DNA from 4 places in the Sphaerisporangium sp. NPDC004334 genome. Region 4 is predicted to be linked to each of the others. Evidence: riboswitches for the same ligand, from Rfam matches in the RefSeq annotation. Region 4 holds a riboswitch; each other region holds the start of a gene.

Region 1 (5,106 bases), on a different contig from region 4:
GCAGGCCAGCAGGATGGCGTCGGGCCGGTCGCGCTCGGCGATGCGGCGCAGCGCCCGCGCCGACACCACGGCGGGCGGCTCGGCCGCGCCGGAGCGGGTGCCGCTGACGGCGGCGGTGATCTGGGCCGGGGACGGCACGATCGGCGTGCGCACGACGGCCAGCGTCGATGTCCAACCGGCCGGTAGCTGGTCGAGAAGACCCGCCGCCCATTTCAGATACGAGTCCGAATCGGCCACAGCGAGAACCCGGCTCAAGGAGAAGCCCTTTCGTGCGCGAACATCTGGAGATGCGATCGGAGGGAGACCGACGCGGAGGGAGTCCACCAGTCGTCGGGCACCTCCACGGTCTGGACGGGCACCCCGCGGGCGGCGAGCAGCACGCGCAGCGAGGTGACGGCCGTGGACGGCAGGCTGAGAACGCGCTGGCCGGGGCGCAGGTCGCGCAGGGTCATCTCGACCGGCGCCCCGGCGTCGTACACGGTGACCCCGGGGTGGTCGCGGACCGCGGCCAGGTCGCCGGGGTCCTCCCTGCGGTGCGGGTAGTACGCCAGCGGCCCCTCGAGGGCGAACAGCCAGGACAGGTAGCGGTCGCGGTGGATCAGCCCGTTGCGCACCAGCGAGGTGCCGAGGACCACCGTGTTCTCGCGGGGCCGGGGGTGGGCGACCACCGGCTGGGAGCGCAGCCAGGCGAAGTCGTGGGTGACCAGCTCGGCCCCGAGCCCGCGCACGGCGTCGGCCAGGGCGACGGGGACGGGCAGGGCGGTGAAGACGGTGAGCCGTCCGGCCCTCGCCGCGGCGCGCAGGCGGATCCCCGCGGCGACGCCCAGGGCCAGGCGGGACGGCTTGGCCGCGGCGCGGGCGCGCAGCAGAGGGGTGGCCAGGCCCGCGGTCAGCAGCTCCAGCAGGCGGATGGTGGCCAGGCCGTCGTCGACGATGACCATGCGGGTGGGGAAGGCCGTGAGCGAGGTGAGCTGCATCCTGCCGGAGAAGGCGTCCCCGAGGACCCAGGCGTCGCGGCGGCCGGGACGGGGCATGCCCTGGTCGGCGGCCTGGATGCTCAGCCCGGCCGGCAGCTCCAGCGCGTCCAGCTCGGCGCGGGTGACGCGCAGGCCGGGCAGCCTGCCGCGGGTCACCACGCGGGTATCCGGCCCGATCACCCCCGCGTGCCGCGCCTCGACCGCGCACAGCAACTGGAGCGGAGACTCCACCCAGGCGACGGCCGACCCCTGCTCCCGCACGCGGCTTCGACCGTTCCTCTCCACGCCGGGCATTGACACGTTCACGACGCATGCAACCTAGCCCCGCGACCCTACGTAATAGGGAACAGACGATGAACGGCAGCCGACGGCGGCCCGGCCGTTGTCGGATGAAAGCGGCTCCCAAGCGTCACACGGGCATCGCCGGCCTCACTTGACTCAGAAGGCGTCGGAGGCTCCGAGTATCACTGGGCCCGGACGACCCCGGAGGCGTGTCCGCGCCCGCAGGGCCCGGATCGGCGGCGCCTTACCCGTGTCGCGGCAGGTCAACCGCGCCGACGCGCATTCTCGCCGGGCCGCGTGCCTGGCTTTGCCATGAGGAGGCCGGAGCAGACGAGAGCTTTGTCCCACTTGCATGCAGTTTGTCCGATGTATTACTCTCGGAGGAATCCCGGCACGGGAGGCCGCTTCTCTGGGCGATCCGCCTGTGCCGTCGATATCGCCCGGCGCGGCCGGTCCTCTGCGGAGAGATCCCTCTCCCGCCGTCACGCGCCTCCGTCGAGTCCGCGCCCACGCGGAGCCGGGGACCCACCTTCTTGGGGTGAATCAGGCGCGCCCGCCCACGGACGCGCCCGTAGGACGAACCTTCACGTCCGAACCCGTCAGCTAACCCGGTAGGCGGCAGGAAGAAGGAGTCTCAGCTTGTCCATGTTCGTCACGACCGTACATCGGCTTCTGGATGCCCCGAAGAACCAGTTGAAGGCCGTCGCGTTCGGCGGGCTCGTGCTCGCCCAGGTTGTCACCGGCACCGCCCTGGCGGCGAACGCCGACTCCTCTCCCCAGGCCGACGCCGCCTCTCCCAAGAGCGGCATCGTCGCCGTCGCGCGGCAGGAGGCGGCGAAGGCGGGGCTGCCGTCCCGGCAGGTCTCCGCCGAGCAGTTGCTGGCACTGGCCGAGAAGCAGGTCGGCATCAGCGAGAACGGCAGCGGCGGCGGCACCAAGTTCCACGCCTGGTACATGAGCTCCCCGCGCGCCAGGGAGACCGTGGCGCGCGACAGCGGCACGATCGCCGACTACGCCGACGCCGCCTGGTGCGACATGTTCGTCTCCTGGGTGGGCGCGCAGATGGGCCTGCAGGACACCGTCGGCGCCGACGCCTACACCGTCGCCCACGCCAAGTGGTTCGCCGCGCGGGACCGCTGGGGCACCACGCCCAAGCCCGGCGCGGTCGTGTTCTTCTCCTTCAACGGCGACAAGAGCATCGACGGCATCGAGCACGTCGGCTTCGTCATCAAGGACAACGGCGACGGCACCATCCGCACCGTCGAGGGCAACACCGACGGCGGCAAGGTCGAGATCCGCACCAGGCCGGCCTCCCAGATCGTCGGATACGGCTACCCCGGCTACGCCGCCTGACCTCGACGGCCCGCCGCCCTCGTTCCACGTTCCCGCGGCGTCCCGTCCGCCTCCCCGCGAAGGACGCCTCCCGGCGCCGCACGGCCGGCCCACTCCCCCGGCCGCGCGGCGCCAGCGTTCGTTCCCATCGCTCCGGCGAGCCGGCCGGAGCGCCGCGCAGCCCGCGCGCCGTGACCCAGGAGCCCGGCGAAGCCCGTGCGCCGTGGCGCATGGATGATTTGCGCCCGACTGTGCCGCAAGCGGTGGGAGCGCTCCCAATGCTGCGAAAGGGCTTTATGGGGGCTACTCTACGGTTTTCTCAGCGCTAACCGCCCCAGGAGTAACAGTTAGGTTTCGGCATATTGACGCCAGCATTGCCCGTCGGGGACCCTTCGTGGGAGCGCTCCCAAATATCGCTCGCAGGCTCACCCCCGCGAGATCACGACTGAGGGATCCAGCACATCGTGGGCCCGACTGTCGGGGCCGGCCCTCGATGCACCTCCCAAAGATCGGGCAACCACCTGAGAGGGGTCCGGAATGATGAACAATATGCGCCGCGGGAAAACACTCGCGGTCGCATCGGTGATGACGGTCGCACTCGGCATCACCGCCGCGTGCAGCTCCGGCGGGGACGGCGGGAACACCAGCACCGGTGGCTCGTCCTCGGCCGCGGCCGAGAAGATCACCCTTACGCTGCAGACCTTCGGCGGCGGGACCAACTTCGGCTACAAGGCCGCGGTCGCCAAGTGGAACAGCGATCACCCCAACGTTCAGGTGAAGTACAACAACCTCACCGACAGCTTTGAGAACGTCTACTGGCCGCAGATGCTGCAGTGGCTGCAGTCGGGCACCGGCGCCGGCGACGTGGTCGGCATCGACGAGGGCGGCATGGGTCTGGCCAAGGCCCGTCCCCAGTTCTTCACCGACCTCGGCCAGTACGGCCTGCAGAGCCGCCAGGCCGACTTCCCCGCCTGGAAGTGGGAGAACGGCATCAACACCGAGGGCAAGCTGTTCGCCCTCGGCACCGACGTCGGCGGCATGAGCATCTGCTACCGCTCCGACCTGTTCAAGCAGGCCGGGCTTCCCACCGACCGCGACGAGGTCGGCAAGCTGTGGAGCGGCGGCTGGGAGGACTTCATCAAGGCCGGCCAGCAGTTCCAGTCCAAGGTCAAGGACGCCAAGTTCGTCGACAGCATCAACACCATCTACAACGTGGTGCTGGCGCAGGAGGCCGCCAAGAACGGCAACGTCACCTACTTCGACAAGAACCAGCAGCTCATCGTGGACAAGAACCCGGCCGTCAAGTCCGCGTTCGACCTCGCCACGAAGATCAGCCAGGACGGCCTGACCGCCAAGCTGCAGAACTTCACCGACGGCTGGAACACCGGCTTCGTCAAGTCGCAGTTCGCGACCCTGGGCTGCCCCGGCTGGATGCTCGGCGTGGTCTCGGGCAACGCCGGTGACAAGTTCAAGGGCAAGTGGGACGTCGCGACCGTGCCCGGCGGCGGCGGCAACTGGGGCGGCTCCTGGCTCGCGGTGCCCAAGCAGTCCAAGCACCCGAAGGAGGCCGCCGAGCTGGCCAGCTACCTGACCAGCCCCGACGCCCAGCTCATGGCGTTCAAGGAGGGCGGCAACCTGCCCAGCACCATCCCGGCGCAGGACAACCCCGAGCTCCAGAGCGTGAACAACGAGTACTTCAACAACGCGCCCATCGGCAAGATCTTCGGGCCGTCCATCAAGTCGCTTCAGCCGATCTTCCTCGGTGAGAAGCACGCGCAGGTCAAGCGCGAGGTGGAGCAGGTCCTCAACGGCATGGAGCAGGGCTCGGTGCCCGTGGCCCAGGCCTGGCAGAAGTTCGTCGAGGCGGGCCAGAAGGCGGCGGGCTGATCCTCCCCCGTCCTCACCGGTTCGCCGGGGCTCACCGCCCCGGCGAACCGGTGACCTGCCGTAGTGAGCGGCGTGGCGGTGGTGGAACCCACCACCGCCCACGCCCCGCGAGGCCCTCGTCCAGTCGTACCGATGCCGAGCTTGGTTATCGCTTGGTAGCGGGCACACGATCGACCGTTACCGACGAGAAGAAGGAGAATGGGGCACCTCCCCGTGGCCGCCGGCCAGGGAACGCCCCGGAAATCCGATGAGCGTCAACCTCCACACGCAGCGGGCGGATCCGGCGCCTCCGCCGCCCCGGCCGGGACGCCACCAGGCGCGCTCCCGCCGCAGTATCTGGTCGCAGTTCGACATCAAGGCGACCCCGTACTTCCTGATCTCCCCGTACTTCCTGCTCTTCGCGATCTTCGGCCTGTTCCCTCTGGTGTTCACCCTGTGGGTGTCGCTCCAGGACTACGGACTGGCCGGCGGAGACGCCTCCTTCACCGGCCTGGCGAACTACACCAAGCTCCTGGCGGACGAGGACTTCTGGAACGCGGTGATCAACACCGTCGGCATCTTCGTCCTCGCCACGGTGCCGCAGCTCGTCCTCGCGCTCATGCTCGCCAACGCGCTCAACAAGCGCCTT
Region 2 (5,106 bases), on a different contig from region 4:
CCGCTCCGATGAGCGCCATCATCGCCGTTCCTCCTTTTGTGCCGCCGCGGTGGACACCGTGCCCGGGACGGACATGGTCACACGTTTCATCACGCAGGTGGACGTATCGATTCTCCCGTGTGCGCGGAGCGATCGCGCACACCGCCGGGCACGGTGACCCCGGCGGCCGTGATCGCGGACCTCAGGCGCCGGGCATGGTGTCCAGGCGGCGCAGGATCACCCCTTCGCGCAGGGCCCACGGGCAGATCTCCACCTCGGGGACCTCGAACAGGTCCATCGTCGCGTCGGCCACGATCGCCCCGGCGAGCAGTTGCGGGGCGCGACCGGCGGAGACGCCCGGCAGGCCGGACCGCTGGGCGTTGTCCATCGTGGCCAGGCGCCCGGTCCAGTGGGAGAGGTCATCCTGGCGCAGCACCCGCTTCACATAGGACCCCTCGCTGGAGGGCGCGGCGCCGGCGATGCGCGCGAGCTGCTTGAAGGTCTTGGAGGTGGCGACCGCGTGGTCGGCGTGCCCGTACTTCACCACATCGCCCACCACCCTGCCGATCTGCGCGCGCACCTGCCGGCGCATGCCGCGCACCTCCTCGGCGGGGGGCGGGGCGCCGGTGAACCACTGGCGGGTCATCCGCCCGGCGCCCAGCGGGAGCGAGATCGCCACGTCGGGCTCCTCCTCCATGCCGGAGGCGATCTCCAGGGAGCCGCCGCCGATGTCCAGGACCAGCAGCCGCCCGGAGGACCAGCCGAACCAGCGCCGCACCGCCAGGAACGTCAGCCGCGCCTCGTCCTGCCCGGACAGCACCTGCACGTCGATCTCGGTGGCGGCCCGCAGGCGGTCCAGGACCTCCTCGCCGTTGGCGGCCTCCCGCACGGCCGAGGTGGCGAAGGCCATGATGTCCTCCACCCCCTTGTCCTCGGCGATGCGCAGCGAGTCCTCGACGAAGCGGCGCAGCTCGCGCTCGCCCTCGGGGGACAGGACGTCACCGTCGTGCAGGTGCTCGGCCAGCCGCAACTCGACCTTGTGCGAGTAGGCGGGCAGCGGCTGCGCGCCCCTGTGGGCGTCCACCACCAGCAGGTGCACCGTGTTCGAGCCGATGTCGAGAACGCCGAGTCGCATGAGCAGACGCTACTACCCGCGCCCGCCCGGGAGATCCTCCCGGTCCTGCCGGTCCTGCCGAGGCGCCGTCGCTCAGGGGCGGCCGAGCGCGCGCAACTGGCCGGTGGTCAGCGCGGAGACGTTCTGGTCGATGGGGACGTCGGTGTACTGGTGGATCGCCCAGCTCTTCCAGTCGGCGGGCGGGGTGACGTCGCCCTTGGCCCTGCCGTAGTAGGCCACCCACAAGGGGTACTCGGCCAGGCCGTGGCCGTAGGTGTCGGCGAAGTTCCAGCCGCTGTAGAACAGCGGGGTGACGCCGGTCTCGTCCTTCACGTGGGCCAGCCAGGTCTTGGCCCAGGCGTTGACCTGCGCGACCGACCGGCCGTCGCTGGTCTCCAGGTCCAGCACGAGCAGGTCGCCGGTCTCGGCGGGCTGGGCGTCCACCACCGACAGGAAGTGGTCGGCCTCGGCGATGGGGTCGTTGCCGGGGTGACCGTAGTGGTAGGCGCCGCGCACGATGCCCTTCTTGCCGAGTTCGGCCCAGTGGCGGGCGAACGCGGAGTCGCGGAAGGTCAGGCCCTCGGTGGCCTTGATGATGCCGAACTGCGCCTGGCTGGCGTTCCAGTCGTGGTCGGACTCGTAGGCGGACACGTCCTGGCCGTAGGGGCGCTCCGAGGAGGCGCTGCTGGGGGCGGCGTCCGCCGGGCCGGTCACCACGACGGCCGCCACGATGGCGAGCACGGCCACGATCACCCCCGCCATGGCGGAGTAGAGGCGCGCGCCGGACAGGTCCAGCCGGTTCTTGAGGTGGGAGAAGATCGAGGAAAGCCGGTCGATGGGCATGAAGGGCTCGCTCCTTGCTTCCACGCGCCTACCGGGTCGGCTGATGGGTTCGGGCGGAAGTGCCCTGTGGGTCCGTCCCTTCGAGGGCCGGTGCTCCGATTCACTCCGCGAAGGGGGTCCCCGGTTCCGCGAGGTGTGGATGAGGCGGGCGTGTCCCCGCGGCGGGACGCCGTCCCGCCGGGTACGCGCGATGTGGGCAACGGACGGCAACGGGCACGACGGCGTGGGACCATCGGCACGCATACCGCTTCCCAACAAGGTACATACCACATCAAAAGAGCACAAATGCGACAAAGTACGCACCGCCGGCGTCACACGGGCGGACACGCACGGCTTCCCCCGACGTGATCACCCCCAGGAAGCGCATCCGGCCAGAACGACCCGGTCAGGCGTCCCGGTCCCGGCGGGCCAGGGGCGCACCCGGGGATCCGGTCAGCGGCGGGGCGGGGGCTGCGAGGAGCGGGATGACTCGGCGTGCCGCCAGCGCCGTCCGAGCTCCTCGCCGGTCGGCGCGGAGGCGGGCAGCGGGGTGGCCGGCGCGCCGGCGCGCAGCCCGTCCAGCAGCATGGTCAGATAGCGGTGGCGCAGCACGGCGGTGCGATCGGCGCCGCCGGCACGGACCGCGGTGATCTGGTCGAAGATCATCGGAATGTCCTCGGCGACCACGTCCGGCCGTAGCGCGCCGGCGGCCTTGGCCCGGTCCACGACGCGCCCGGCGAGCGAGCCGGCGTGCGCGGCCAGCTCGTGCATCTCCCGCGTGGGGGTGAACGTGCCGGCCAGGTGCACGGTCAGCGAGTGCACGTCGGAGTCGACGACCTCGCGCAGGAACGTGGTGAAGGCCTCCCACGCGTCGCCGTCCCGCGCCAGCGCGGACTCGGCGATCGCCGTGAACCGGCGCAGGCCGTCCTCGCAGAGGGTGCGCAGCAGCTCCTCCTTGCCGGCGTAGCGCCGGTACAGGGCGCCGACGCCGACGCCCGCCTCGTGCGCCACCGCCGAGATCGGCGCTTTGGGGTCGGCGACGAACACCGCTCGCGCGGCGTCGAGGATCGTGCGGTCGTTGCGGGCGGCCTCGGCCTTGCGTCCCCTCATGCCTGCTGTCGTGGGCTCCATGCGCCCATTCTAGCTTGAACGGAAGGCTCCGTTCCGATATAGTTTGAACAGAACGATCCGTTCCGCTCTAACTCGGAGGTTTCGCATGACCACCACGTCCTGGTCGCTGCTGGAGCAGGCCCACAACGCGCTGCGCACGACCACCGCCGGGGTCACCGAGGCCGACTGGGCCGCCAAGACCCCGTGCGAGCAGTGGAACGTGGCGCAGGTGCTGCGGCACGCCGCCGGCGACCAGCGCGCCTACGCCGCCGCGATCACCGGTGCCGGCGGTCCGGAGGAGAACCCGTTCGACCCGGCGGCGCAGGCCCCCGGCGACCCGAAGGACCTGCTCGAAAGCGCCCTGGAGGTCGCGGCACGGGGCTTCGCCACCGTGGCGCCCGGCGCGGAGGCCGTACCGACGCCACTGCCGCAGGGCGCGCTGCCCGCCGAGGTCGCCGTCGGCGCCGCCGCGCTGGACGCCGCCGTGCACGCCTGGGACATCGCGGTCGCCACCGGCCGTCCGTCGCCTCTGGACGCCGAGCTGTCCGAGCGCCTGCTGCCGGTGGCCCGCGTCCTCGCCGAGCCGCTGCGCGGCTTCGCCTACGCCCCCGCCCTCGACCCGCACCCGGCCGACGACGCCACCGCCGAGCTGCTGCGCCACCTCGGCCGCGACCCGCAGTGGACCCGCTGACCCGGGAACCCGCCGACGGCGCGGCCTCCTCCCCTCGAGGCAGGCGGCGCCGGCACGGAAAACGGCCCGCCGGTCATTCGACCGGCGGGCCGTTCTGCCGCCGTCCACCTCTTCTCTCCGTTATCGAGCGACGCCGCCGGTCAACCCGGTGAATACGCGGTGTTCACGGAATGCTCAACAGTTCGGGATATCTCTGCCGTTATTGTCCTTCGCCTCGTCGTTGCCCCATTTGGCGAGATAATAGGCGGAAACGTAGGCGCCGCGGCCGTTCTTACCGGGGTTCGTCCGGTCGAGGTCGGTGCGCAGCCACCAGTGGTTGAACGCGGACCCGTGCCGGACTTCGGCGCCCCGGACGCGGCAGTAGACGTAGTTGGTGCCCTTGTCGAGCGTGCCCTGCGGGTCGCCGGTGTTCGGCTCGCGGTAGCCCGTCGCGTCGGCGAAGGTGTCGACCCAGACCTTGCCTCCGGGAGCGGGGGTCCCGCCGCCGCCGAACACCCGGGGCCGGCGGGCATGGAACTCGCTGCCCGGCCGCAGGCCGTAGGTGAGGACGCGATGGTCGGTTCCGTAGCCGCCGCGCTGCTCGTAGGCCCAGTAGGACGTGCGCCCGGGGTTCGCCCACTGCTCGAAGATCACGACGTGCCGGTTGTTGTTGTCGCCGATGGCGTCGATGACCAGGTCGCCGGTGAGCAGTTCGGACATCGCGATCGGGCTGCTCGCGCCCGGCGAGGCGAGGGCCACGGTGTTCAGGCCCGGAGCGCTCAGCCCGAGCGCCATCGAGGCGTAGCCGGAGCAGTCGGTGCGGTAGCCGTTGTGGTACTTGCCCTGGCTGTACGGCACCCGCTGCGGGGTGCCCGGGTTCCAGGTCTTGGCCCGGTCGATGACGCTCTGCCGGGTCACGTCCGCCGGACGGGCGTGGGCGGCGCGAGAGGGAGCTGCGGCGGACTGGGCGAAGGCGCCGGCCACGGCGAGCGGCGTGGGCGAGGCGACGGCGACACCAAGGACAGCGAATTTGATGAATATCTGCTTACTGGACATACCACCCCTTGTAAATCCGTGTTGTCGGCCGCCAAGACTAATGGCGGCGACACATGGTTCGCAGGGGTGAATTCCATGATCCACGCCGGCCGGTGGAGCGTTTTCCTCCGGAAAGGAAGCGGGCACCGTCGCAGGCACAAGAAATCACGCCGCGCCGACCGGTCGCGAGTCGGCGTGGACGTGGCGGCGCGCGCATCCGGGAAAGCTCCGTGCCTTTCCCGCCATTCCCCGCACGGGACGCCGGCCGGAAGGAAGGCGCGGGGCTTGCCCGGCCCCGGCACGGGTAGGGGCCTCGGCGTGCCTGAAGGTCCGAGTTCTTTCCGCAGCAGAATCCCGGTCGCCGCCCTCGCCCTGT
Region 3 (5,106 bases), on a different contig from region 4:
GCGGCCGGTCTCGTCACTTCGCTCCATGCTCTCCCCTGCGCCGCGCCGCCACCGTGGTCATGCGAGCTGGTCTCGGACGTACTCGCGCCAGGCGGCGGTGAACCGCTCCAGGCTCATGCGGAGCGTGCGGGACAGCGCCGCCCGCACGTCCCCGTGCCTGGACTCACGGTAGAGGCTCACCAGAGCGCGTTCGCCGAAGCGCCCCGCGACATACCGGCAGGCGAGCCAGGCCTCCTCGTACGCCTGGGCCTGCCGCGCGGAGCCGGCGGCGAACGTTTCCGGCCCGGGCAGCCGTTCGGGCGTCCGTCCGGCGCGCACCTCGTCGGCCAGTTCGGCCGCGGCCCGGCGCGCCGGGATGCCGGCGTCGAGATAGCCGACGTAGTCCGCGAACCCCTCGACCAGCCATTTGGGCGTGCTCCCGTCGAGCGCCGCCCCGGTGGCGATGTGCGTGATCTCGTGGGCGAGGACGACGTCGCGGCCGGCGGCGGTCAGGCGGGCGAAGGACCGCGGCTCCACGATCACCCGGTCGGCGCCCGCCACCGCGGCCAGGCCGTTCACCTGCGCGGGCGCGGCCAGCACGGCCGCCTGCTCGGTCGTGGCGGGAACGGCGATCAGCGGACGCACCGGGCCCACGACGCGGGCGACCAGCCGGCTCGCCCGGTCGGCCCGGCGCGCCAGGTCGGCGAACGCGGCTCCGGAGGCCGCGGCGGCCCCGCCTCCGGGGACGGGGCCGGCTGCGGAGGCCGTCGCGGCCCGCGAGGCCGTGGTTCCAGAAGCCGTGGGGGCTCCATGGGCGGTGAGGGCTCCAGGGGCGCCAAGGGCATCTGGGGCCGCGACCACGAGGGAGAGGTCGCCGCGGAAGGTCCGCGCGCCGGACCATATCTCCGGATGCTCGCCGATCAGCGTCCGCGCCCGCCGTCCGAGATCGTCCTCGACGGCGGAGGGCCCCGTCAGCACGGTCAGCAACCCCGCCAGGACGGCCCAGAGCCACACGACGCGCATGCGGGAAATCTACCTGCTCGTCCTTCCCGGCCACATCGGCGTCCCAGGGGCGGACCCCCACCAGCCGTCCCGGCGGCGGCCCCGTATCGAGTTCCCGGCGGCACATCGGCCTGGCGGGGCATGGACGCGCGAAGGTTGCGCCCGGTCGTGTCGCGCCTCGCCGATGTGGCGCGGCGCGGACGTGCGAAGGCCCCGTCCGCTCCGAGGGGGGAGGAGCGGACGGGGCCTTCACGACCGGCGCGAGGGGCATGTGCACCACCCGGAAAACGTCTTCGAGGAGCGGGGGCACCTCTCGGAGACGCTCTCCCGGAGGAGTCCCTCGCGCCGATCGGCCTCCGGAACGGTAGATCGGCTTCCGGAACCGCCGGTCGGCTTCCCGAACCGCCGGTCGGTTCCCGGAGCCGCCGGTCGGCTTATGGAACCGCCGGTCGGTTCCCGGGTCCACCGGTCGGCTTCTGGAACCGCCGGTCAGGATCCGGAACCGCCGGCCGGCATCCCGGGACTGCCCGGAGATCGACCGGCTCCTCGTGGGAACCGGGAGCGGATCGGCACGGGCGGCCGGCGCACCGGACCCAGCGGAGCCCTGGATGGGCGGGGGTGGTTCCGCGGGGTCAAGCCGGGGTCGTCCCGCCGGTCAGGCGCCGGGGCGGACGGCGCCGACGAAGGACGCCTTCCGGTAGCCCGACAGCTTGTCGATGCGCACCCGCGCGCCGGTGTGCGGCGAGTGGATCATCTTGCCGTGCCCGACGTACATGCCGACGTGGCCGAGTCCGTAGAAGAACATCAGGTCACCCTGCTTGAGGTTCTTCCAGGACACCTTCTTCCGCACCGTGCGGAACTGGCCGGCGGCGATGCGGGGCAGCTTCACACCGGCCTTGCGCCAGGCGTACAGCATCAGGCCGGAGCAGTCGAAGGCCCCCGGGCCGCTGGCGCCCCAGCGGTAGGGGTCGCCGATCTGCTTCTTCGCCACCGCGACGGCCGTGTGCGCCTTGAACTGCTGCCGGGCGGCCCTGCTCACCTTGGCCTTGCTCTTGGATGTGCGGGAGGCGCTGGATGTGCTCGCCTCGCTCACCGCGGCCGTGCCGGCGGGCTCGGATGCCCCGGTGATGCTCGGTGTCTCGATCAGCCCGGCCGGGCCGTAGACGGACTGCTCTGACGGGCCCTGAGCGGGTGCCGCCGTGGCGGCGTCAGCCGCCGTCGCCTGCGTCGCCACGGCTCCCACGGAGGCCGTCATCGTGAGCGCCACACCGCCGAGAGAGAAGCGGGCAATGCGCGACAGACGAGGGTTCTGGGTGGTGCTGGACAGGATCGCTCCTTGATTCTTCCACTCACGCCTACCGGGTTAGCTGACGGATTCGGGCATGGAAGTAGCCCTACGACGCCAAGGCGTCGATTCACCCCCTGATCCCGCGTTTAGGATCGATTGGGTCCCCGGTTCCGTGCTCCTTGCCGCACGGATTCGGCAGGTCACCGCCCCTTTGGGGTCCTGGCTCGCGCCTTACTGGGGCGACGGCGACCGCTGGATTGTCATGCGTGGAGCCGGTCGGAAGACCGGCTCCGTTCGCGACGGCATGGCGTGCTCGCCGCGGGCCAGAAGTTACACAGAACCTCAAATTGAGGCAAAGCCGTGACCAAGTCGCGTAGATCAAATAAGGGGCTTCTTAATCAGGAAACCCCTGCACAACAAGCGCATCCGTTACCCGTATGTGATTCCCCTCACATATCCCGAAACGGCACCTGACGTGAGTCACACAAGTCACATCAGTCACACCCGTTCAGGGATCTTGGAGGGGGAACGGTCCCCCTAGCACCGCCCGGCGGACCGGGATTCGGACCCCGCATGTCACGCTCCGCACCCGAGACCCGATACCCACGACGTCTGTTCCGCAATGATCCTTCGGCAACAGCGCTTCCGCAATGACAATTACGCAATACCTGTTGTGCAACGTTCGTTGCTCATGTCAAAGTGGGCGCATGGCCGACGAAGACGTACGCACGATCACCGACTCACGGGTGCTGGCCGCCCTGTCGCATCCCACGAGGCGGCGCCTCATGGACGCGCTGAAGGTCTACGGTCCCTGCACCGCCAGCATGCTGGCCGAGCACACCGGGCAGGCCGTCGCCAACGCGAGCCACCACCTGCGCGTCCTGGCCGGCAGCGAGCTCATCGAGGAGGCCCCTGAGCTCGCCCGCGACCGGCGCGAACGCTGGTGGCGACTGTCCTCGGCCGAGCTGCGCTGGAGCGAGTCCGACTTCGGCGGCGACCCCGCGACCGCCGCCATCGCCAGCGCGGCGGCGTCCCTCAACCTCGAACACCACGTCAGCATGGTCCGCGCCTGGTACGCCGCGAGCGAGGACGAGCGGGCGGCCTGGCAGGACGCCCCCTTCTCCACCGACAAGTGGCTGCGGCTCACCCCAGACGAGCTGCACGAGTTCGAGGCGCAGTTCCTGGAGCTCCTCAGCAGGTGGGCCACCCGGGAGATCCCCGACGACGGGCGGCCCCGCGAGCCGGTGTTCGTCTTCGCCTTCGGCGTCCCGGGCCGGCCGTGAACGGCCTCACCGCGGCGGCCGCGCCCGCCGCGTCCCGTTCCCGGGGCCGCTGGGGGCTGCTGCGCGACCGCGACTTCCGGCTGCTGTGGGTCGGCGAGACCACCAGCGGCTTCGGCAGCTCTCTCACCTCGGTGGCCCTGCCCCTGGTCGCGATCACCGCGCTCCACGCGACCACGCTGGAGGTCGCTCTGCTCACCGCCGCGGCGTGGGTGCCGTGGGTGCTCATCGGCCTGCCCGCCGGAGCCTGGGTCGACCGCCTGCCCCGCAGGCCCGTGATGCTGACCTGCGACGCCGTGTCGTTCCTGCTGTTCCTCAGCGTGCCGGTGGCCGCGTGGCAGGGCGTGCTGACCGTCGGCCATCTACTGGCCGTCGCGCTGCTCACGGGCACCGCCAAGGTGTTCTTCCAGACCTCCTACCAGGTGTACCTCCCCTCGATCGTCGTCCCCGCCGACCTGCCCGAGGGCAACGCCAAGCTCCAGGGCGGCGAGTCGGCCGTCGAAGTGGTGGGCCCGGGAGCCGCCGGTCTGGTCGCCCAGGTGTTCGGCGCGGTCACCGCGCTGCTCGCCGACGCGGCGAGCTTCGTGGTCTCGGCACTGTGCCTGCTCGGCATCAGAACCCGCGAGGCCCCGGTGTCGCGCGAGCGGCGGGCCACGACGCTTCGACGCGAGATCGGCGAGGGCCTGCGCTTCGTCGCCCGCGACCCCTACCTGCGGGTGCTCACGGTGTTCGGGGCGGCCAGCAACCTCGGGCTCATGGGATACCAGGCCATCCTGGTCGTCTTCCTGGTGCGCGACGTCGGCGTCGGCCCCGGCGCGGTCGGCGGGCTGATGGCGGTCATGAGCGTCGGCGGCCTGGCGGGCGCGGCGAGCGCCACCTGGGTGTCCAGGAGGCTCGGCAGCGCCCGCGCCATGATCGTGTTCGAGGCGCTCGGCGCGCCGTTCGGCCTGCTCATTCCGCTGGCCCACCGGGGCCCGTGGCTGGCGGTCGCGGTGGCCGGCGGGTTCGTCCTGGTCACGGGCGTGGTGGCGGGCAACATCATCAAGGCGGGCTTCCGTCAGACCTACGTCCCCCGGCACCTGCTCGGCCGGGTCTCCGTGAGCATGCAGTTCGTCAACTACGGCACCATCCCGCTCGGCGCCCTGCTCGGCGGAGCGCTCGGCGGCGCCATCGGCACCCGTCCGTCGATGTGGGTCGTCACGGCCGGGCTCGCCCTGACCGGCCTGATCCTTCTCACCGGCCCCCTAAGGCACCGCCGCGACCTCCCCGCCTCCCCCGACCGCCCCTGACCCCACGACCCACGACCCACGACCTCCACGACCCCCACCCACCACCGGACCAGCCCGCACACCGAGCCAGACCCGTTCGAGCGTGCCTTTCCCGGCGCCGGGTCGGCGGGGCGAGGGACGGCCGATCCGGTGCCGTGTGCGGCGGGCGACCCGGTGGACCCTCGGCTCACGGCCCCCGGCCGTTCGCCAGGCCACCGGTGGGCGAGCGTCCTTGCCATACCGGCAAGAGGGTGTGCTCATTCGCGCTGCGAGCGCCTAGCCTGCCGGC
Region 4 (5,106 bases):
TCCAAACAGAAGGCATCTTCTCCGACGTGGGGGTAGCACCTATGAGCTGGCTCGCAGTGGCCGGGTTTCTCATCTTCTTCGTCGGGTTGGCCGTGTCCATTGCCCTGCACGAGTTGGGCCATCTGGTGCCCGCGAAGTTCTTCGGCGTCAAGGTCACGCAGTACATGGTCGGTTTCGGGCCCACGATGTGGTCGCGCCGCCGCGGTGATACCGAATACGGCCTGAAGTGGATTCCGCTGGGCGGCTACATCCGCATGATCGGGGCACTTCCCCCTCGGCCCAACGATGATCCGAACAAGCTTCGCAACATCTCCACCGGGCCGTGGCAGGCGCTCATCGAGAGCGCCAGGCAGGCGGCGCTGGAGGAGGTCAGGCCCGGCGACGCCGACCGCGTCCTGTACCGCAAGCCCTGGTGGCAGAAGGTCATCATCTTCATCGGCGGTCCCGCGATGAACTTCGTGCTGGCCTTCGTGCTGTTCGCCATCGTGCTGATGGGCTTCGGCATCTCGGTGCCCACGCCCGTGGTCGCCGAGGTCTCCAAGTGCGTCGTCACCGTGGCCGAGCAGGCGAAGGGCCAGCAGTGCACCCCGGCCCACCGGTCCACGCCCGCGGCGCTCGCCGGGCTCAGGGCCAAGGACAAGATCGTCTCGTTCGGCGGCAGGCCGGTGAACTCCTGGGACGACGCCAGCACGCTGATCCGCACCCACGGCCCCGGCCCGGTCGCCATCGGCATCGAGCGCGACGGCAAGCCGATGACGCTGAACGCCACGCTCATCGCGCAAGATCGCCCCTCGCTCGACGACCCGGACAAGCTGGACAAGAACGTCGGCTTTCTCGGAGTCAGCCCCACCCTCGTCGTGGAGAAGCAGGGGCTCGGGTACGTCGTCGGCGCCATGGCGGACCTGGTGAGGCGCACCGGCTCGGCACTGCTGCAACTGCCGCAGAAGCTCGTCGGGGTCTGGCAGGCGGCCTTCGGCGGCGCCGAGCGTGACCTCAACAGCCCGCAGAGCGTCGTCGGCGCCGGGCGCCTGGGCGGCGCGATCGCCGCGGCGGCCATCCCGCTGGAGAACAAGATCGCCGGCTTCATCCAGCTCCTGGCCGGGTTCAACCTCGCGATCGGCATGTTCAACCTGATCCCGCTGATGCCACTGGACGGCGGCCAGATCGCCGGCGGCCTGTGGGAGGGCATCAAGCGCGGTTACGCCCGGGTGCGCCGCCGCCCGATGCCGGGGCACGTGGACATCGCCAAGGCGCTGCCGCTGACGTACACGGTCGCGATCTTCCTGATCGCCATGAGCAGCCTGCTCATCTACGCCGACATCGTCAACCCCATCCGCCTGCCGGGCTGATCGGCCCCACCGGCGCCGGGCCGCGCGGCAGGCGCCCCGGAGCCACGTCGCGGTGCCACGCCCGCCGCACGGTCACCGGGCGGCGGGTCACCGTAATACATCCTCCGGGCGAGCGTCCGGATGGAACTTTCACCGGCGGCAAGACGGCCGGACGGCTAGTACATCGAGATGTGCACGTGGTCGAAGTGGTTGGCGGTGATCCCGCCGCGGTTGGCCATCGACCGCCAGCCGGGAAAGCCCAGGTTGTAGATCCGCTGCCGGTAGATCACGTACTTCACGCCGAGCTTGCCGCCGTTCTTGATGGCCCAGGCGGCGATCTGCTCGCCCATCGCGACGCCGGCGGGCGAGGGCATCGCCCCGCCGGAGCTGAGCATGAAGTCGCACGCCCGGCCCAGCGGGTGCTCGCCGCTGTTCTCGGGGCGGTAGCAGCCGACGGGGAACCGCAGCGGGAAGTGGTCCTTGACCTCGGCGCGCATCAGCCGCATCCGCGGGGTGATGTTCTCGCTCCCGGCCGGCAGCTCGGGCGCCCAGCTCCCGTTGGCTTGCTTGCCCGGGGCGGTGGGCACGAGCCGGTCCAGCTTGTCCTTGATCTGGCCGATCAGCTTCTCGGCGTCCCTGCGCTGGGCGGTCACCTCGACGACGTCGTCGCGCAGGCCGTCGGTCAGCGCGGCCGCGTCGTCGGCCGCCTTCTTGCGGGCGTCACGGGCCGTGGCATATCGGCCGATCTCGGCGGACTGCTCGGCCTGCAGCTGTTGCAGCATCGCGGCGCCGCCGAAACCGGGCGACATGAGCTCGCGCATCATGCCGAGGCCGCTGCCCGCCTGGTAGCTGAGCTGGGCGATGTCGCCCACCTGGCCCTCGGAGGCGGTGAGCTCGGTCTCCGCGGCCTTCAGCCGCTCGCGGGCCTTCTTCTCCGCGTCCTTGGCCTTGGCGACCGCGACGCGCTTGGCGTTGTACTGGGCGATCAGCTTGTCGACCTGCTTGCCAAGGGCGGCGAGCTGTGCCTTGAGCTGTTTCTCGGTGGGTTTGGGGGCGGCGGCGCCGGCCGTGGACGGGCCGAGCACCAGGGCGGCCACCATCAGAGCGCAGGCGGCCACGGAACCGTGGCGGCCGGAAGACAGGGGCAGAGCCCGCTCCTCTCCATCTGCCGACCGGGTTAGCTGACGGGTTCGGGCCGGAGACGCCCTACCACACGCGTGGATTCACCCCAGAGGAACCGATGGGTCCCCGGCTCCCAGGCGGGGCACCTGGGATTAGGCGGACCGGCCGTTACGGCCGGTGTCTGATGGATGGTAGTGGTAGATCCGTATTTATGGCGACCCCGGATGTGACGTCCCCCGACGTGACGTGCGCGTGGTCACCGCCGCCGCGCCCGCGGCGGGCCGTCCAGGGCGGGCGCGGTCACGGCTGCTCGCGCAGCATCCGGGCCGCCTCCTCGGGCAGTACGTCGTTGACGAACGCGCCCATCGCCGACTCAGACCCCGCCAGGTACTTCAGCTTCTGCGCCGCCCGCCGGATGCTGAACAGCTGCAGGTGCAGGTAGGCGAGGTCGCGCCCGGTGCGCACGGGTGCCTGGTGCCAGGCCGCGACGTAGGGCATGGTGACCCCGAACAGCCCGTCCAGCCGCCGCAGCACGTCGGTGTAGAGCGGGCCGAAGGCCGCGCGCTCCTCGGCGTCCAGCTCGCGAAGGTCGGCCGCCCTGCGGTTGAGGTAGACGTGCACCTCGAACGGCCACCGCGCCGCCGCGGGGACGAACGCCGTCCAGTGCTCGTTGGAGGCGACCACGCGCGTCTCGGCCTTGCGCTCGGCGGCCAGCACGTCCGCGAACAGGTCGCCGCCCGTGCGCTCGCGGTAGCGGGCCGCCGAGGCCAGCATCTGCCGCGTGCGAGGCGTCACGTACGGATAGGCGTAGATCTGGCCGTGCGGGTGCGCCAGCGTGATGCCGATCTCGGCGCCGCGGTTCTCGAACGGGAACACCTGCTCCACGCCCTCCAGCCGCGAGAGGTGGTCGGTGCGGTCGGCGAGCGCCACCAGCACCAGATCGACCTGCTCGGGAGACAGCCGGGAGAAGGAGGAGTCGTGCCGGGAGGTGAAGCACACCACCTCGCACCGGCCGACGCCGGGCCGCACCTCGCTCAGGCCGCCCACGTCCTCGTAGTGGCCCAGGTTGAAGCTGAAGGACGGGAAACGGTTCTCGAACACCGCGACGTCGTAGTCGGCGGCGGGGATCTCGGTCGCGTGGCCCGGCCGGGAGGGGCACAGAGGGCATTCGTCGGTGGGAGGCAGGAACGTGCGGCCCTGGCGGTGCCCGGCGATGGCGATCCACTCGTCCATCACCGGGTCGTACCGCAGGTCCGAGGCCGCGGGGCGCGGGGGCAGCTCGCGGGTGTCGGCGGCGCCGCGGTCGGCGCTCTCGGCGTGGTCGAAGTAGATGAGCTCTCGCCCATCGGCGAGCTGGGTGACGGTCCGCTTCACCGGGCCACCTCCTGTCCGGCGGCCGGCTGAGCCGCCTGTCCTGTCGTGTCGGCGGCCCGGGCCGCCCGTTCTGTTCCCGGAGCGCGGTTCGCGCGTCCGGACCCGCCGGCGTCGCGCGCCGGCTCGGTCGGTGGCGCCGTCCCCGCAGGGTCGGCCAGCAGCAGCGTGCCGGCTTGCTCGGACAGCGCCGATCTGGCCTCCTCCGGCAGGCCGGTGTCGCTGATCACGACGTGCGCCTCGTCCAGCTTGGCGATCGTGCTGATGCCGACGGTGCCCCACTTGGTGTGGTCGGCCAGCACGACCAGCCGCTGCGCCGCCGCGACCAGTTCGCGGTCGGTCTCGGCCTCAAGGATGTTGGGAGTGGTGAAGCCCGCCCTGGGGTTCATGCCGTGCACGCCGAGCATCAGCGTGTCGACGTTGAGCGCGCGGATGGCCGCCACGGCGACCGGCCCCACCAGCGCGTCCGACGGCGTGCGCACCCCTCCGGTGAGCACGACGGTCTGGTCGGCGCGCCCGGCCCGGTGGAAGACGTCGGCGACCTGGGCGGAGTTGGTGATGACCGTGAGGTGGGGGACGTCGGCCAGGTGATGGGCCAGGGTCCAGGTGGTCGTGCCGGCCGACAGCGCGACCGCGCTGCCCGGGCGCACCAGCTCGGCGGCGCGGCGGGCGATCGCCTCCTTCTCGGCCTGCTGGCGCACCGACTTGGCCGCGAAGCCCGGTTCCTCGGTGGACCCCGCGCCGGTGGCGGTGGCGCCGCCGTGCACCTTGTCCACCAGCCCGCGCTCGGCCAGCGCCTCAAGGTCGCGGCGGATCGTCATGTCCGACACCCCGAGCTCCCGCACCAGGTCGGCGACCCGTACCGCGCCGCTCCTGCGGACGCGCTCGAGGATCGCCTGCTGCCGTTGCTGAGCCAGCATCGCCTCACCTCTCCACCAAGTTCCATCAAAATACTACATAATCTGACCTGCACCTTGTTGGAACGTGAGGGGCGATGGTGGGGCGGGTGGACGGCCCCCGGGTGGCGGCTCCGGGGGCTTTCTTTGGCGTTTGGGCCTTGTACCGGCTCGGGCGCGGATGCATGGTGGGGAGCACGACCCGTACCGATGGGGAGGCCGAGATGGCGAGACGCGCGCGCAAGAGCCGGGCCCGCAAGAAGAGGAAGGCCAACCACGGCAAGCGGCCCGTCTCCCGCTGACCCTCCCCACGCCGGCCGTCACCTCGCCACCGCGTCGGCCTTGCGGGCCTGCCGGAGGTGACCCCACGTCGTCTCCCGGCCGGGTGC

The links. Region 4 has a riboswitch for cyclic di-AMP ahead of ACWEN6_RS29185 (coiled-coil domain-containing protein). Riboswitches for the same ligand answer to the same signal wherever they lie in the genome.
Region 1: linked by a shared signal. The riboswitch ahead of ACWEN6_RS28420 (CHAP domain-containing protein) and the one ahead of ACWEN6_RS29185 (coiled-coil domain-containing protein) in region 4 are both predicted to bind cyclic di-AMP.
Region 2: linked by a shared signal. The riboswitch ahead of ACWEN6_RS29510 (glycoside hydrolase family 25 protein) and the one ahead of ACWEN6_RS29185 (coiled-coil domain-containing protein) in region 4 are both predicted to bind cyclic di-AMP.
Region 3: linked by a shared signal. The riboswitch ahead of ACWEN6_RS14735 (C40 family peptidase) and the one ahead of ACWEN6_RS29185 (coiled-coil domain-containing protein) in region 4 are both predicted to bind cyclic di-AMP.

Annotation. Positions count from the first base shown of each region.
Region 1 covers NZ_JBSGDZ010000023.1:90,637-95,742, reverse strand. Annotated here, with positions in the region: gene ACWEN6_RS28430 (DUF6716 putative glycosyltransferase) at 1-237, opposite strand, end outside; gene ACWEN6_RS28425 (hypothetical protein) at 252-1,238, opposite strand; cyclic di-AMP (ydaO/yuaA leader) riboswitch at 1,743-1,892, shown strand; gene ACWEN6_RS28420 (CHAP domain-containing protein) at 1,905-2,612, shown strand; gene ACWEN6_RS28415 (ABC transporter substrate-binding protein) at 3,177-4,478, shown strand; gene ACWEN6_RS28410 (carbohydrate ABC transporter permease) at 4,726-5,106, shown strand, end outside.
Region 2 covers NZ_JBSGDZ010000025.1:42,669-47,774, forward strand. Annotated here, with positions in the region: gene ACWEN6_RS29500 (hypothetical protein) at 1-22, opposite strand, end outside; gene ACWEN6_RS29505 (Ppx/GppA phosphatase family protein) at 182-1,114, opposite strand; gene ACWEN6_RS29510 (glycoside hydrolase family 25 protein) at 1,187-1,936, opposite strand; cyclic di-AMP (ydaO/yuaA leader) riboswitch at 1,947-2,093, opposite strand; gene ACWEN6_RS29515 (TetR/AcrR family transcriptional regulator) at 2,369-3,046, opposite strand; gene ACWEN6_RS29520 (TIGR03086 family metal-binding protein) at 3,132-3,716, shown strand; gene ACWEN6_RS29525 (NlpC/P60 family protein) at 3,891-4,751, opposite strand; gene ACWEN6_RS29530 (vitamin K epoxide reductase family protein) at 5,049-5,106, shown strand, end outside.
Region 3 covers NZ_JBSGDZ010000010.1:104,894-109,999, forward strand. Annotated here, with positions in the region: gene ACWEN6_RS14725 (M48 family metallopeptidase) at 1-27, opposite strand, end outside; gene ACWEN6_RS14730 (hypothetical protein) at 58-1,002, opposite strand; gene ACWEN6_RS14735 (C40 family peptidase) at 1,637-2,236, opposite strand; cyclic di-AMP (ydaO/yuaA leader) riboswitch at 2,319-2,477, opposite strand; gene ACWEN6_RS14740 (ArsR/SmtB family transcription factor) at 2,977-3,552, shown strand; gene ACWEN6_RS14745 (MFS transporter) at 3,549-4,838, shown strand.
Region 4 covers NZ_JBSGDZ010000024.1:119,669-124,774, forward strand. Annotated here, with positions in the region: gene ACWEN6_RS29180 (M50 family metallopeptidase) at 42-1,349, shown strand; gene ACWEN6_RS29185 (coiled-coil domain-containing protein) at 1,505-2,446, opposite strand; cyclic di-AMP (ydaO/yuaA leader) riboswitch at 2,481-2,619, opposite strand; gene galT (galactose-1-phosphate uridylyltransferase) at 2,751-3,824, opposite strand; gene ACWEN6_RS29195 (DeoR/GlpR family DNA-binding transcription regulator) at 3,821-4,741, opposite strand; gene ACWEN6_RS29200 (50S ribosomal protein bL37) at 4,942-5,019, shown strand.